DNA from 3 places in the Solibacillus sp. FSL R7-0668 genome. Region 3 is predicted to be linked to each of the others. Evidence: a T-box and tRNA genes for the amino acid it is inferred to sense, from the RefSeq annotation. Region 3 holds a T-box; the other regions hold tRNA genes.

Region 1 (3,650 bases), 3.0 Mb from region 3:
GAGGACCATCTCCCAAGGCTAAATACTACCTAGTGACCGATAGTGAACCAGTACCGTGAGGGAAAGGTGAAAAGCACCCCGGAAGGGGAGTGAAATAGAACCTGAAACCGTGTGCCTACAAGTAGTTAGAGCCCGTTAATGGGTGATAGCGTGCCTTTTGTAGAATGAACCGGCGAGTTACGATTACGTGCGAGGTTAAGTTGAGAAGACGGAGCCGCAGCGAAAGCGAGTCTGAATAGGGCGAATTAGTATGTAGTCGTAGACCCGAAACCAGGTGATCTACCCATGTCCAGGATGAAGGTGAGGTAACACTTACTGGAGGTCCGAACCCACGTACGTTGAAAAGTGCGGGGATGAGGTGTGGGTAGCGGAGAAATTCCAATCGAACTTGGAGATAGCTGGTTCTCTCCGAAATAGCTTTAGGGCTAGCCTCGTGATGAAGAATACCGGAGGTAGAGCACTGTTTGGACTAGGGGGGCATCTCGCTTTACCGAATTCAGACAAACTCCGAATGCCGGATATTTATACACGGGAGTCAGACTGCGAGTGATAAGATCCGTAGTCAAGAGGGAAACAGCCCAGACCACCAGCTAAGGTCCCAAAGTAATCGTTAAGTGGAAAAGGATGTGGCGTTGCTTAGACAACCAGGATGTTGGCTTAGAAGCAGCCATCATTTAAAGAGTGCGTAATAGCTCACTGGTCGAGTGACGCTGCGCCGAAAATGTATCGGGGCTAAACGATTCACCGAAGCTGTGGATGCATACCGTTGGTATGCGTGGTAGGAGAGCGTTCTAAGGGCGTTGAAGTCAGACCGGAAGGACTGGTGGAGCGCTTAGAAGTGAGAATGCCGGTATGAGTAGCGAAACATGGGTGAGAATCCCATGCACCGTATGACTAAGGTTTCCTGAGGAAGGCTCGTCCGCTCAGGGTTAGTCGGGACCTAAGCCGAGGCCGATAGGCGTAGGCGATGGACAACAGGTTGATATTCCTGTACTACCTCCCCACCGTTTGAGAAATGGGGGGACGCAGTAGGGTAGGGTAAGCAGAGCGTTGGTTGTCTCTGTTCAAGCAGTAAGGTGTGTGCGTAGGCAAATCCGCGTACTGTAACATTGAGCTGTGATGACGACTCCGTATGGAGGAAGTTCCTGATCTCACACTGCCAAGAAAAGCCTCTATCGAGGTGGGAGGTACCCGTACCGCAAACCGACACAGGTAGTCGAGGAGAGAATCCTAAGGTGTGCGAGAGAACTCTCGTTAAGGAACTCGGCAAAATGACCCCGTAACTTCGGGAGAAGGGGTGCTCTTGAGCGTGCAAGCGCACGAGAGCCGCAGTGAATAGGCCCAGGCGACTGTTTAGCAAAAACACAGGTCTCTGCAAAACCGTAAGGTGACGTATAGGGGCTGACGCCTGCCCGGTGCTGGAAGGTTAAGAGGAGTGGTTAGCGCAAGCGAAGCTGCGAATTGAAGCCCCAGTAAACGGCGGCCGTAACTATAACGGTCCTAAGGTAGCGAAATTCCTTGTCGGGTAAGTTCCGACCCGCACGAAAGGCGTAACGATCTGGGCACTGTCTCAACGAGAGACTCGGTGAAATTATAGTACCTGTGAAGATGCAGGTTACCCGCGACAGGACGGAAAGACCCCGTGGAGCTTTACTGTAGCTTGATATTGAATTTTGGTACAACTTGTACAGGATAGGTAGGAGCCAGAGATCTCGGAGCGCCAGCTTCGAAGGAGGCGTCGGTGGGATACTACCCTGGTTGTATTGAACTTCTAACCCATGCCCCTTAGCGGGGTAGGAGACAGTGTCAGGCGGACAGTTTGACTGGGGCGGTCGCCTCCTAAAAGGTAACGGAGGCGCCCAAAGGTTCCCTCAGAATGGTTGGAAATCATTCGCAGAGTGTAAAGGCATAAGGGAGCTTGACTGCGAGACCTACAAGTCGAGCAGGGTCGAAAGACGGGCTTAGTGATCCGGTGGTTCCGCATGGAAGGGCCATCGCTCAACGGATAAAAGCTACCCCGGGGATAACAGGCTTATCTCCCCCAAGAGTCCACATCGACGGGGAGGTTTGGCACCTCGATGTCGGCTCATCGCATCCTGGGGCTGTAGTCGGTCCCAAGGGTTGGGCTGTTCGCCCATTAAAGCGGTACGCGAGCTGGGTTCAGAACGTCGTGAGACAGTTCGGTCCCTATCCGTCGTGGGCGTAGGAAATTTGAGAGGAGCTGTCCTTAGTACGAGAGGACCGGGATGGACACACCGCTGGTGTACCAGTTGTCTTGCCAAAGGCATCGCTGGGTAGCTATGTGTGGACGGGATAAGTGCTGAAAGCATCTAAGCATGAAGCCCCCCTCAAGATGAGATTTCCCATTACGCAAGTAAGTAAGACCCCTGAAAGACGATCAGGTAGATAGGTTCGAGGTGGAAGTGTGGCGACACATGTAGCTGACGAATACTAATCGGTCGAGGACTTAACCACATGTTTACGAACATCAATGAAACGTTTATCCAGTTTTGAAAGAATGAATTCTTTCAAACCAATAAGTGAAGTGATGATGGCAAAGAGGTCACACCTGTTCCCATACCGAACACAGAAGTTAAGCTCTTTAGCGCCGATGGTAGTTGGGGGTTTCCCCCTGTGAGAGTAGGACGTCGCTTCGCTTATTTTTTTTAATGCTTCAATAAGTAATATATGTCGGAGGGGTAGCGAAGTGGCTAAACGCGGCGGACTGTAAATCCGCTCCTTAGGGTTCGGCGGTTCGAATCCGTCCCCCTCCACCATTTTTATTTTATAGGGGCATAGTTTAAAGGTAGAACTACGGTCTCCAAAACCGTCAGTGTGGGTTCGATTCCTACTGCCCCTGCCAATCTTTAAATAATAATGGCGGTTGTGGCGAAGTGGTTAACGCACCTGATTGTGGTTCAGGCATTCGTGGGTTCGATTCCCATCAGTCGCCCCATTTAAAATTTAAGTTAATACCTTTGGGGTATAGCCAAGCGGTAAGGCAACGGATTTTGATTCCGTCATGCCCTGGTTCGAATCCAGGTACCCCAGCCATTTTCTCATTTAGAGAGCCATTAGCTCAGTCGGTAGAGCATCTGACTTTTAATCAGAGGGTCGAAGGTTCGAGTCCTTCATGGCTCACCAGTTTATAATCATATACATTGTCAGAATATAAATTCTAAGCATTTTATAGAAGTAGTTTAGAGATATTGAAATCGTACTTTAATTTAAAATGCCGGGGTGGCGGAACTGGCAGACGCACAGGACTTAAAATCCTGCGGTGAGTGATCACCGTGCCGGTTCGATTCCGGCCCTCGGCACCATTTTTATACGCGCCCGTAGCTCAATTGGATAGAGCGTCTGACTACGGATCAGAAGGTTATGGGTTCGACTCCTGTCGGGCGCGCCATATAAATTTTTAAAATGACAGAGCGGAATGTAGCTCAGCTTGGTAGAGCACTTGGTTTGGGACCAAGGGGTCGTAGGTTCGAATCCTGTCATTCCGACCATTACAATGGGGCCTTAGCTCAGCTGGGAGAGCGCCTGCCTTGCACGCAGGAGGTCAGCGGTTCGATCCCGCTAGGCTCCACCATTTAATTTTTATATCAATCATGGCTACCTAGCTCAGCTGGCTAGAGCATTCGGTTCAT
Region 2 (3,650 bases), 2.5 Mb from region 3:
TTGGCAGAGAAAATTTCTAGTCCTTTTTGTTTTGCTGCTTCTACACTCATTCTTTTATAAATCGTGCCTATTTCCGCTCGTTCATCATCAGTGAATACAGGGATATTTTTAGCATTTGGTATCGTCGCTTCTTTAAATTCTGATGGAGAACGTACATCAATCCATGTGACCTTCTTGAACTTATTTGATTTTACTAATTCAGTAATTGTAAGATCTTGAAACAATTAGAACAATCCCTTTTCTAGTAAGACATAATAAAGCTTATTTTACTTCAATTTTTCCTTGGTGTTCAGCTATTACTTCACCAATAATACTTGCTTCAACACCTGCATTGATTAATTCTGTTAACAGTTCGTCAGCTTTTTCCTCAGCTACAGAAATTAATAAACCTCCACTTGTAACAGCATCGCATAAAATCCATTGATCAACTTGATCCATTTTTTCAGGGAATGTCACCACGTCTTGTAAGTGAGCGTAATTATTTTTAGTCCCCCCAGGAATGATGCCCATCTCAGCTATCTCTCTTACTCTGGGTAGTACCGGTACATCCGATTTATTGATGCGTAATCCAACATTGCTTCCTTTTGCCATTTCTGAAGCATGGCCTAAAAGACCAAACCCAGTAACATCCGTACAAGCGTGTATTTCATAAGGCTCCATTATTTCAGCAGCCACCTTATTTAAAGTTGCCATTACTTTTGTAACTCGTTCAATTTCGTCATTTTGTAAAAGACCATTTTTTATTGCAGAGCTTAAAATTCCTACACCAATGGGTTTAGTTAAAATTAATTTATCTCCTACTTTTGCGTGACTATTAGCTCGTACCTTTTCAGGGTGAACCATACCAGTCACTGCTAAACCAAATTTTGGCTCTTTATCATCAATAGAATGTCCACCAATTAACGCAACATTTGCTTCAGCAAGTTTATCAGCAGCCCCTCTTAAAATATCAGCTAATATACTCTTATCTAGCTTAGAAATAGGAAATGCAACAATATTTAGAGCTGTTATTGGTTTACCACCCATTGCATAAATATCACTAATCGCATTTGCTGCTGCAATTTGTCCAAAAGAATATGGATCATCAACAATTGGTGTAAAGAAATCAAGAGTTTGCACAATCGCTAAATCATCTGTTAAACGATATACCCCTGCATCATCACTTGTTTCTAATCCAACTAATACATTTGAGTTAGGAACAGCGGGTGGCAGCATACGAATGACTTGAGCTAAATCAGATGGTCCAATTTTACACCCGCAACCTCCTTTTGTCGTTAAAGTTGTTAATTTTATTTTTTCAGACTGTGTCATGAGACACCAACCCTTTCAATGTTAATTTATATACCTCTCTATTATAGATCAATCAAACTAATAATTTGAAAATATCTGTTTTACTCGAATTAATAGTTTGATTTCGAGTAAAACAGAAAAAGGTTCACAAACATTGATATATCAATGTTTGTGAACCTCCTAGAAATTCTTATCCCAACAGAAAATCTAATAATACCGATAGTCGGGGTCGAACCGACACTCCAGAAGGAACCGGATTTTGAGTCCGGCGCGTCTGCCAATTCCGCCATATCGGCAAAAAGGGTAAAAAAAAACCGGATTAACCGATTCAATTAAAAATATGGAGGCGGCAACCGGATTTGAACCGGTGGTAAAGGTGTTGCAGACCTGTGCCTTACCACTTGGCTATGCCGCCATATTATGGAGCGGAAGACGAGGTTCGAACTCGCGACCCCCACCTTGGCAAGGTGGTGTTCTACCACTGAACTACTTCCGCAAATGAATGGCTGGGGTACCTGGATTCGAACCAGGGCATGACGGAATCAAAATCCGTTGCCTTACCGCTTGGCTATACCCCAACGTTTTATGGGGCGACTGATGGGAATCGAACCCACGAATGCCGGAACCACAATCCGGTGCGTTAACCACTTCGCCACAATCGCCATTATATTATATATAATAAACTAAAAAAATGAATGGGGCGACTGAAGGGAATCGAACCCTCGAGTGCCGGAACCACAATCCGGTGCGTTAACCACTTCGCCACAATCGCCATTGTATTTAGTTTAAATATTAAATTTGGCAGGGGCAGTAGGAATCGAACCCACACTGACGGTTTTGGAGACCGTAGTTCTACCTTTAAACTATGCCCCTAAAAAATAGATGGTGGTGGGGGACGGATTCGAACCGCCGAACCCTAAGGAGCGGATTTACAGTCCGCCGCGTTTAGCCACTTCGCTACCCCACCGAGTAATGGTGCCGGCGAAAGGAGTCGAACCCTCGACCTACTGATTACAAGTCAGTTGCTCTACCAACTGAGCTACACCGGCAAAAAATATGGTGGGTTTGGACGGAATCGAACCGCCGACACTTAGAGCTTCAATCTAATGCTCTACCAACTGAGCTACAAACCCATTTATGTATAAATTTTCAAAAATGGCGGTCCCGACCGGGATCGAACCGGCGATCTCCTGCGTGACAGGCAGGCATGTTAACCGCTACACCACGGGACCATTTGGTTGCGGGGACAGGACTTGAACCTGCGACCTTCGGGTTATGAGCCCGACGAGCTACCACTGCTCCACCCCGCGATAATAGTATTACTTATTCTTATTGTACCATCACGTTCTACTTAGTTGGCAGCTACTTCTTTGAAGCTGCTGCTAATCGCTATCTTCGTTTAGCGATTTGCTCCACCCCGCGATAATACTATGAAAATATGGTGGAGGATGACGGGCTCGAACCGCCGACCCCCTGCTTGTAAGGCAGGTGCTCTCCCAGCTGAGCTAATCCTCCATGCTGGATATAAAAATTAATTGATGGTGACCCGTACGGGATTCGAACCCGTGTTACCGCCGTGAAAGGGCGGTGTCTTAACCACTTGACCAACGGGCCATCTTAAAATACGGCTGGCGGAGAGTAAGGGATTTGAACCCTTGATGCAGTATTACCCGCATACACGATTTCCAATCGTGCTCCTTCGGCCACTCGGACAACTCTCCAAGATTTAGATGGCTCCGAAGGCAGGACTCGAACCTGCGACCTGCCGGTTAACAGCCGGATGCTCTACCAACTGAGCTACTTCGGAATAATTATATATTCGCCTAGCGATGTCCTACTCTCACAGGGGGAAACCCCCAACTACCATCGGCGCTAAAGAGCTTAACTTCTGTGTTCGGTATGGGAACAGGTGTGACCTCTTTGCCATCATCACTAGACTATGTATTAAAAGACATTTTTTATTATATCATACTAAACTCATATGTCAAGTATTATTAATAAATTTCATTCTTTCAAAACTGGATAAACGTTTCATTGATGTTCGTAAACATGTGGTTAAGTCCTCGACCGATTAGTATTCGTCAGCTACATGTGTCGCCACACTTCCACCTCGAACCTATCTACCTGATCGTCTTTCAGGGGTCTTACTTACTTGCGTAATGGGAAATCTCATCTTGAGGGGGGCTTCATGCTTAGATGCTTTCAGCACTTATCCCGTCCACACATAGCTACCCAGCGATGCCTTTGGCAAGACAACTGGTACACCAGCGGTGTGTCCATCCCGGTCCTCTCGTACTAAGGACAGCTCCTCTCAAATTTCCTACGCCCACGACGGATAGGGACCGAACTGTCTCACGACG
Region 3 (3,650 bases):
TGGCTTACCTGAAGAAAAAATGTCGAAAACGATTCATAAATATGGCAATACATCCGCAGCCTCGATTGGCATTTCAATTGTCGATGATCTGGAGGCAGGAAAGATTAAAGACGACGATATTGTTGTTTTAGTAGGCTTTGGTGGCGGGTTAACTTGGGGTGCGCTCGCTGTAAAATGGGGAAAATAAAATCAATTTAAACGAGAGAAAAGGGTGTCATACAATGGAAAAACGTAGAGTAGTTGTAACTGGAATTGGAGCAGTAACACCTGTTGGTAACAGCGCTGAAGCATCTTGGGAAAATGTACTTGCAGGAAAATCAGGAATTGGTCCAATGACACGTGTTGATACAAGTAAGTTTTCGGTATCCGTAGCGGCAGAAGTAAAGGACTTTAATATAGAAGAATATATCGAGAAAAAAGAAGCGCGTAAAATGGACCGCTTTACGCATTATGCACTTGCTGCATCTATGATGGCTGTAAAGGATGCTAATTTAACAATTACCGAAGAGTTGGCACCGCGAGCAGGTGTATGGATTGGCTCGGGTATTGGCGGTATGGAAACGCATGAACAGCAATTTTTAACATTCCAAGAGCGTGGCGTACGTCGTGTGAGCCCGTTCTTCGTACCGATGATGATTCCTGATATGGCTTCAGGTCAGGTATCAATTTATTTAGGTGCAAAAGGCGTAAACTCTTGCTCGGTAACGGCCTGTGCTTCGGGAACAAATTCAATTGGTGATGCATTTAAGGTAATTGAGCGCGGTGATGCCGATGTGATGATTACTGGTGGTGCAGAGGCGCCGATTGTGACAATGGCTGTTGCAGGATTTAGCGCCAATACTGCGCTATCACTAAACCCAGATGTAAACAGTGCTTCACGCCCCTTTGATAAAAATCGTGACGGCTTCGTAATTGGTGAAGGCGCAGGAATTTTAATTTTAGAGGAATACGAGCATGCAAAACAGCGCGGGGCAAAAATTTATGCGGAAATCGTTGGTTATGGGGCGACAGCAGATGCGCATCATATTACAGCACCAGCTCCAAATGGTGAAGGGGCTGCACGTGCAATGCAGATGGCGTTAAATGATGCAGAAGTAGCACCAGAACAAGTGGGTTACATTAATGCACATGGCACAAGTACGCCATATAATGATTTATTCGAGACACAAGCTGTCAAAACAGTATTTGGAGACCATGCCTACAAATTAGCGATGAGCTCAACAAAAAGTATGACCGGTCATTTATTAGGAGCAGCGGGCGGTATTGAAGCCATCTTTTCAGTGCTAGCATTAAAAGATGGCATTTTACCTCCTACAACGAACTTAGTTGAACCGGATCCAGATTGCGATTTAGATTATGTGCCAAATGTAGCGCGTAAAGCGGATATTGACTATGCACTTAGCAATTCGCTTGGCTTTGGTGGTCATAACGCATGTTTACTATTTAAAAAATATAGTGAATAACAAAAAACGAACGTAGCGGAAGTATATGCTGCGTTCGTTTTTCGTATGGTGTACAAAGGATGGTGCGTTGACTCGATTTGTACTATTTTTAGTTTGTTATGGCTTATGTGTGATGTCGATAAGCAATATGATTTTGTATCTTAATTATCGTACGCTAGGCTATTCCTGGCATGTAGTACTGCTATACATTGTGAATAGCGTAGAGCTCTATCTAGCGCTCGCTGCATTAATAGGACTGTTTATCGTCGTTTACGGCCTAGGCCCATCGCGTTCTCCATTTTCTTGAGTGTTTTAGAGGCGATGGCATTTGCTTTTTCTGCTCCTTCGTCTAAAATATCGTCTAGTTCTGGAGAGTCAATTAATGCATTGTAGCGCTCTTGAATGGGTGTTAAATGCTCGATAACCGCTTGTGCGACACCTGCTTTGAAATCGCCGTAGCCCTTGCCCTCATATTTCTTTTCTAAATAAGCGATGGATACATTCGATAATGCCGATTCGATTGTTAATAGGTTGGATACGCCTGGCTTGTTTTCGATGTCATATTTCACAATGCCTTCAGAATCTGTAACAGCTGATTTAATTTTCTTTTCAATTTCTTTTGCTGTATCTAATAAGCGGATCGTTGCTTTTGTGTTTGGATCTGATTTGGACATTTTCTTTGTTGGCTCTTGTAATGATTTAATACGAGCGCCTTCTTTTGGTAATTGAATGTCTGGAATTGTTAAGACATCATTGTATCGCTTGTTGAATCGCTCTGCTAAATCACGTGTTAATTCGATATGCTGTTTTTGGTCTTCTCCAACAGGCACGATATCGGTATTGTATAAAAGAATATCCGCAGCCATCAATGGTGGGTAGGTTAAAAGAGCGGCTAGTACCGTTTCTTTACCGCTTGATTTATCTTTAAATTGTGTCATACGCTCTAATTCACCGATTGTCGCCACGCATTGTAAAATCCAGCCTGCCTGTGCGTGTGCTGGTACTTCCGATTGGATAAATAATGTCGACTTTTTCGGGTCGATGCCACATGCGATATACATGGCGGCTAAAGAGCGAATGTTTTTACGTAGCTCTAAACGATCCTGTGGTACGGTAATGGCGTGCTGGTCTACGATGCAGTAAATCGCATTGCCTTGTTCTTGTAGTTCTGGGAATTGCTTAATCGCACCGATATAGTTCCCTAATGTAATTGTACCTGTTGGCTGTACGCCTGAAAAAATGGTTGTCATTGGTAAGTCCCCCTCATCATTAATCGATTTCGCCTTAGCAAAATAAAAAACATCATGCGTCCTCTATTCGAAAATAGAAGGGACGAATGATGTTAAAATCCGCGGTACCACCCAGCTTGCCAATATTGGCCACTCTTCTTCGTAACGTGAAGGCAACGAGCAAAACTACTGGAACCACAAAGGAAGTGTCCGTTCGTAAAGCTAACTCAGAAGTCCATTCCATTTAATGAATGATCTGTTTACACCAGCCACAGACTCTCTAAACATTCGATTTAAATGTACTACTCTTCGTCAACGTTTTTTATAATCTTGAAGGTGATTATAACGTATTGTGTGAAAAAAAGGCAATCATTTTACATAAAAATTTTTTGTATAAGAAGCTAGGAAAATGGAAATAGTAGGATTGGGTAGAGGAGTCATATGGATTCGGCTTGAATTGTCGGACTATTTTCTCAATTATTGTATTTAAATGAGAAATAATTTCTTCTTTATAGACGTTTGATGTGCATTATTTTGGGGTAAAAAATCATTGTTTCTTAAAATAATGGAATTCACGGTATTTAGAGCGAAAAACGTCATATAATTTTAGGTTGAGTTGCATTTATTTGTTGACAAGGTATATCCAAAGATGTGTATTTCATGTATAATAAGAACATAATCTTAAATTAAATTAATTCTAAACTAAGTATTTTTCTACAATTTTGCTTCTTTTGGAAGAAGACACTCATAGCAATTGAATTGAATCAATTAGAGAGGAAGTGAGACAATGTTAGTAACATTATTTACTTCACCAAGTTGTACTTCATGTCGCAAAGCGAAAGCATGGTTAGAGGAGCACGAGATTCCATATACTGAGCGCAATATCTTCTCAGAGCCTTTAACAATTAGCGAAATCAAAAAAATTTTACGAATGACAGAAGATGGCACAGATGAAATCATCTCAACACGTTCGAAAATT

Evidence for each region. A T-box is a leader RNA that pairs with one kind of tRNA and senses whether it is charged. The one in region 3 lies ahead of trpS (tryptophan--tRNA ligase), so its partner is inferred to be a tRNA-Trp.
Region 1: it encodes a tRNA-Trp, which carries the amino acid that the T-box ahead of trpS (tryptophan--tRNA ligase) is inferred to sense. The anticodon was not compared.
Region 2: it encodes a tRNA-Trp, which carries the amino acid that the T-box ahead of trpS (tryptophan--tRNA ligase) is inferred to sense. The anticodon was not compared.

What each region holds. Positions count from the first base shown of each region.
Region 1 is NZ_JBBOUU010000001.1:3,748,801-3,752,450, reverse strand. Features, by position in the region: rRNA gene MKX47_RS18800 (23S ribosomal RNA) at 1-2,475, shown strand, start outside; rRNA gene rrf (5S ribosomal RNA) at 2,542-2,657, shown strand; tRNA gene MKX47_RS18790 (tRNA-Tyr) at 2,694-2,777, shown strand; tRNA gene MKX47_RS18785 (tRNA-Trp) at 2,790-2,863, shown strand; tRNA gene MKX47_RS18780 (tRNA-His) at 2,881-2,956, shown strand; tRNA gene MKX47_RS18775 (tRNA-Gln) at 2,980-3,054, shown strand; tRNA gene MKX47_RS18770 (tRNA-Lys) at 3,069-3,144, shown strand; tRNA gene MKX47_RS18765 (tRNA-Leu) at 3,235-3,323, shown strand; tRNA gene MKX47_RS18760 (tRNA-Arg) at 3,333-3,409, shown strand; tRNA gene MKX47_RS18755 (tRNA-Pro) at 3,433-3,509, shown strand; tRNA gene MKX47_RS18750 (tRNA-Ala) at 3,517-3,592, shown strand; tRNA gene MKX47_RS18745 (tRNA-Met) at 3,614-3,650, shown strand, end outside.
Region 2 is NZ_JBBOUU010000001.1:3,323,260-3,326,909, forward strand. Features, by position in the region: gene mnmH (tRNA 2-selenouridine(34) synthase MnmH) at 1-224, opposite strand, end outside; gene selD (selenide, water dikinase SelD) at 262-1,311, opposite strand; tRNA gene MKX47_RS16580 (tRNA-Leu) at 1,505-1,586, opposite strand; tRNA gene MKX47_RS16585 (tRNA-Cys) at 1,632-1,705, opposite strand; tRNA gene MKX47_RS16590 (tRNA-Gly) at 1,712-1,786, opposite strand; tRNA gene MKX47_RS16595 (tRNA-Gln) at 1,794-1,868, opposite strand; tRNA gene MKX47_RS16600 (tRNA-His) at 1,877-1,952, opposite strand; tRNA gene MKX47_RS16605 (tRNA-His) at 1,987-2,062, opposite strand; tRNA gene MKX47_RS16610 (tRNA-Trp) at 2,090-2,163, opposite strand; tRNA gene MKX47_RS16615 (tRNA-Tyr) at 2,174-2,257, opposite strand; tRNA gene MKX47_RS16620 (tRNA-Thr) at 2,264-2,339, opposite strand; tRNA gene MKX47_RS16625 (tRNA-Phe) at 2,348-2,423, opposite strand; tRNA gene MKX47_RS16630 (tRNA-Asp) at 2,447-2,522, opposite strand; tRNA gene MKX47_RS16635 (tRNA-Met) at 2,526-2,600, opposite strand; tRNA gene MKX47_RS16640 (tRNA-Val) at 2,730-2,805, opposite strand; tRNA gene MKX47_RS16645 (tRNA-Glu) at 2,830-2,904, opposite strand; tRNA gene MKX47_RS16650 (tRNA-Ser) at 2,920-3,011, opposite strand; tRNA gene MKX47_RS16655 (tRNA-Asn) at 3,022-3,097, opposite strand; rRNA gene rrf (5S ribosomal RNA) at 3,112-3,227, opposite strand; rRNA gene MKX47_RS16665 (23S ribosomal RNA) at 3,342-3,650, opposite strand, start outside.
Region 3 is NZ_JBBOUU010000001.1:778,431-782,080, forward strand. Features, by position in the region: gene MKX47_RS03515 (beta-ketoacyl-ACP synthase III) at 1-187, shown strand, start outside; gene fabF (beta-ketoacyl-ACP synthase II) at 222-1,463, shown strand; gene trpS (tryptophan--tRNA ligase) at 1,703-2,692, opposite strand; T-box leader at 2,768-2,996, opposite strand; gene spxA (transcriptional regulator SpxA) at 3,459-3,650, shown strand, end outside.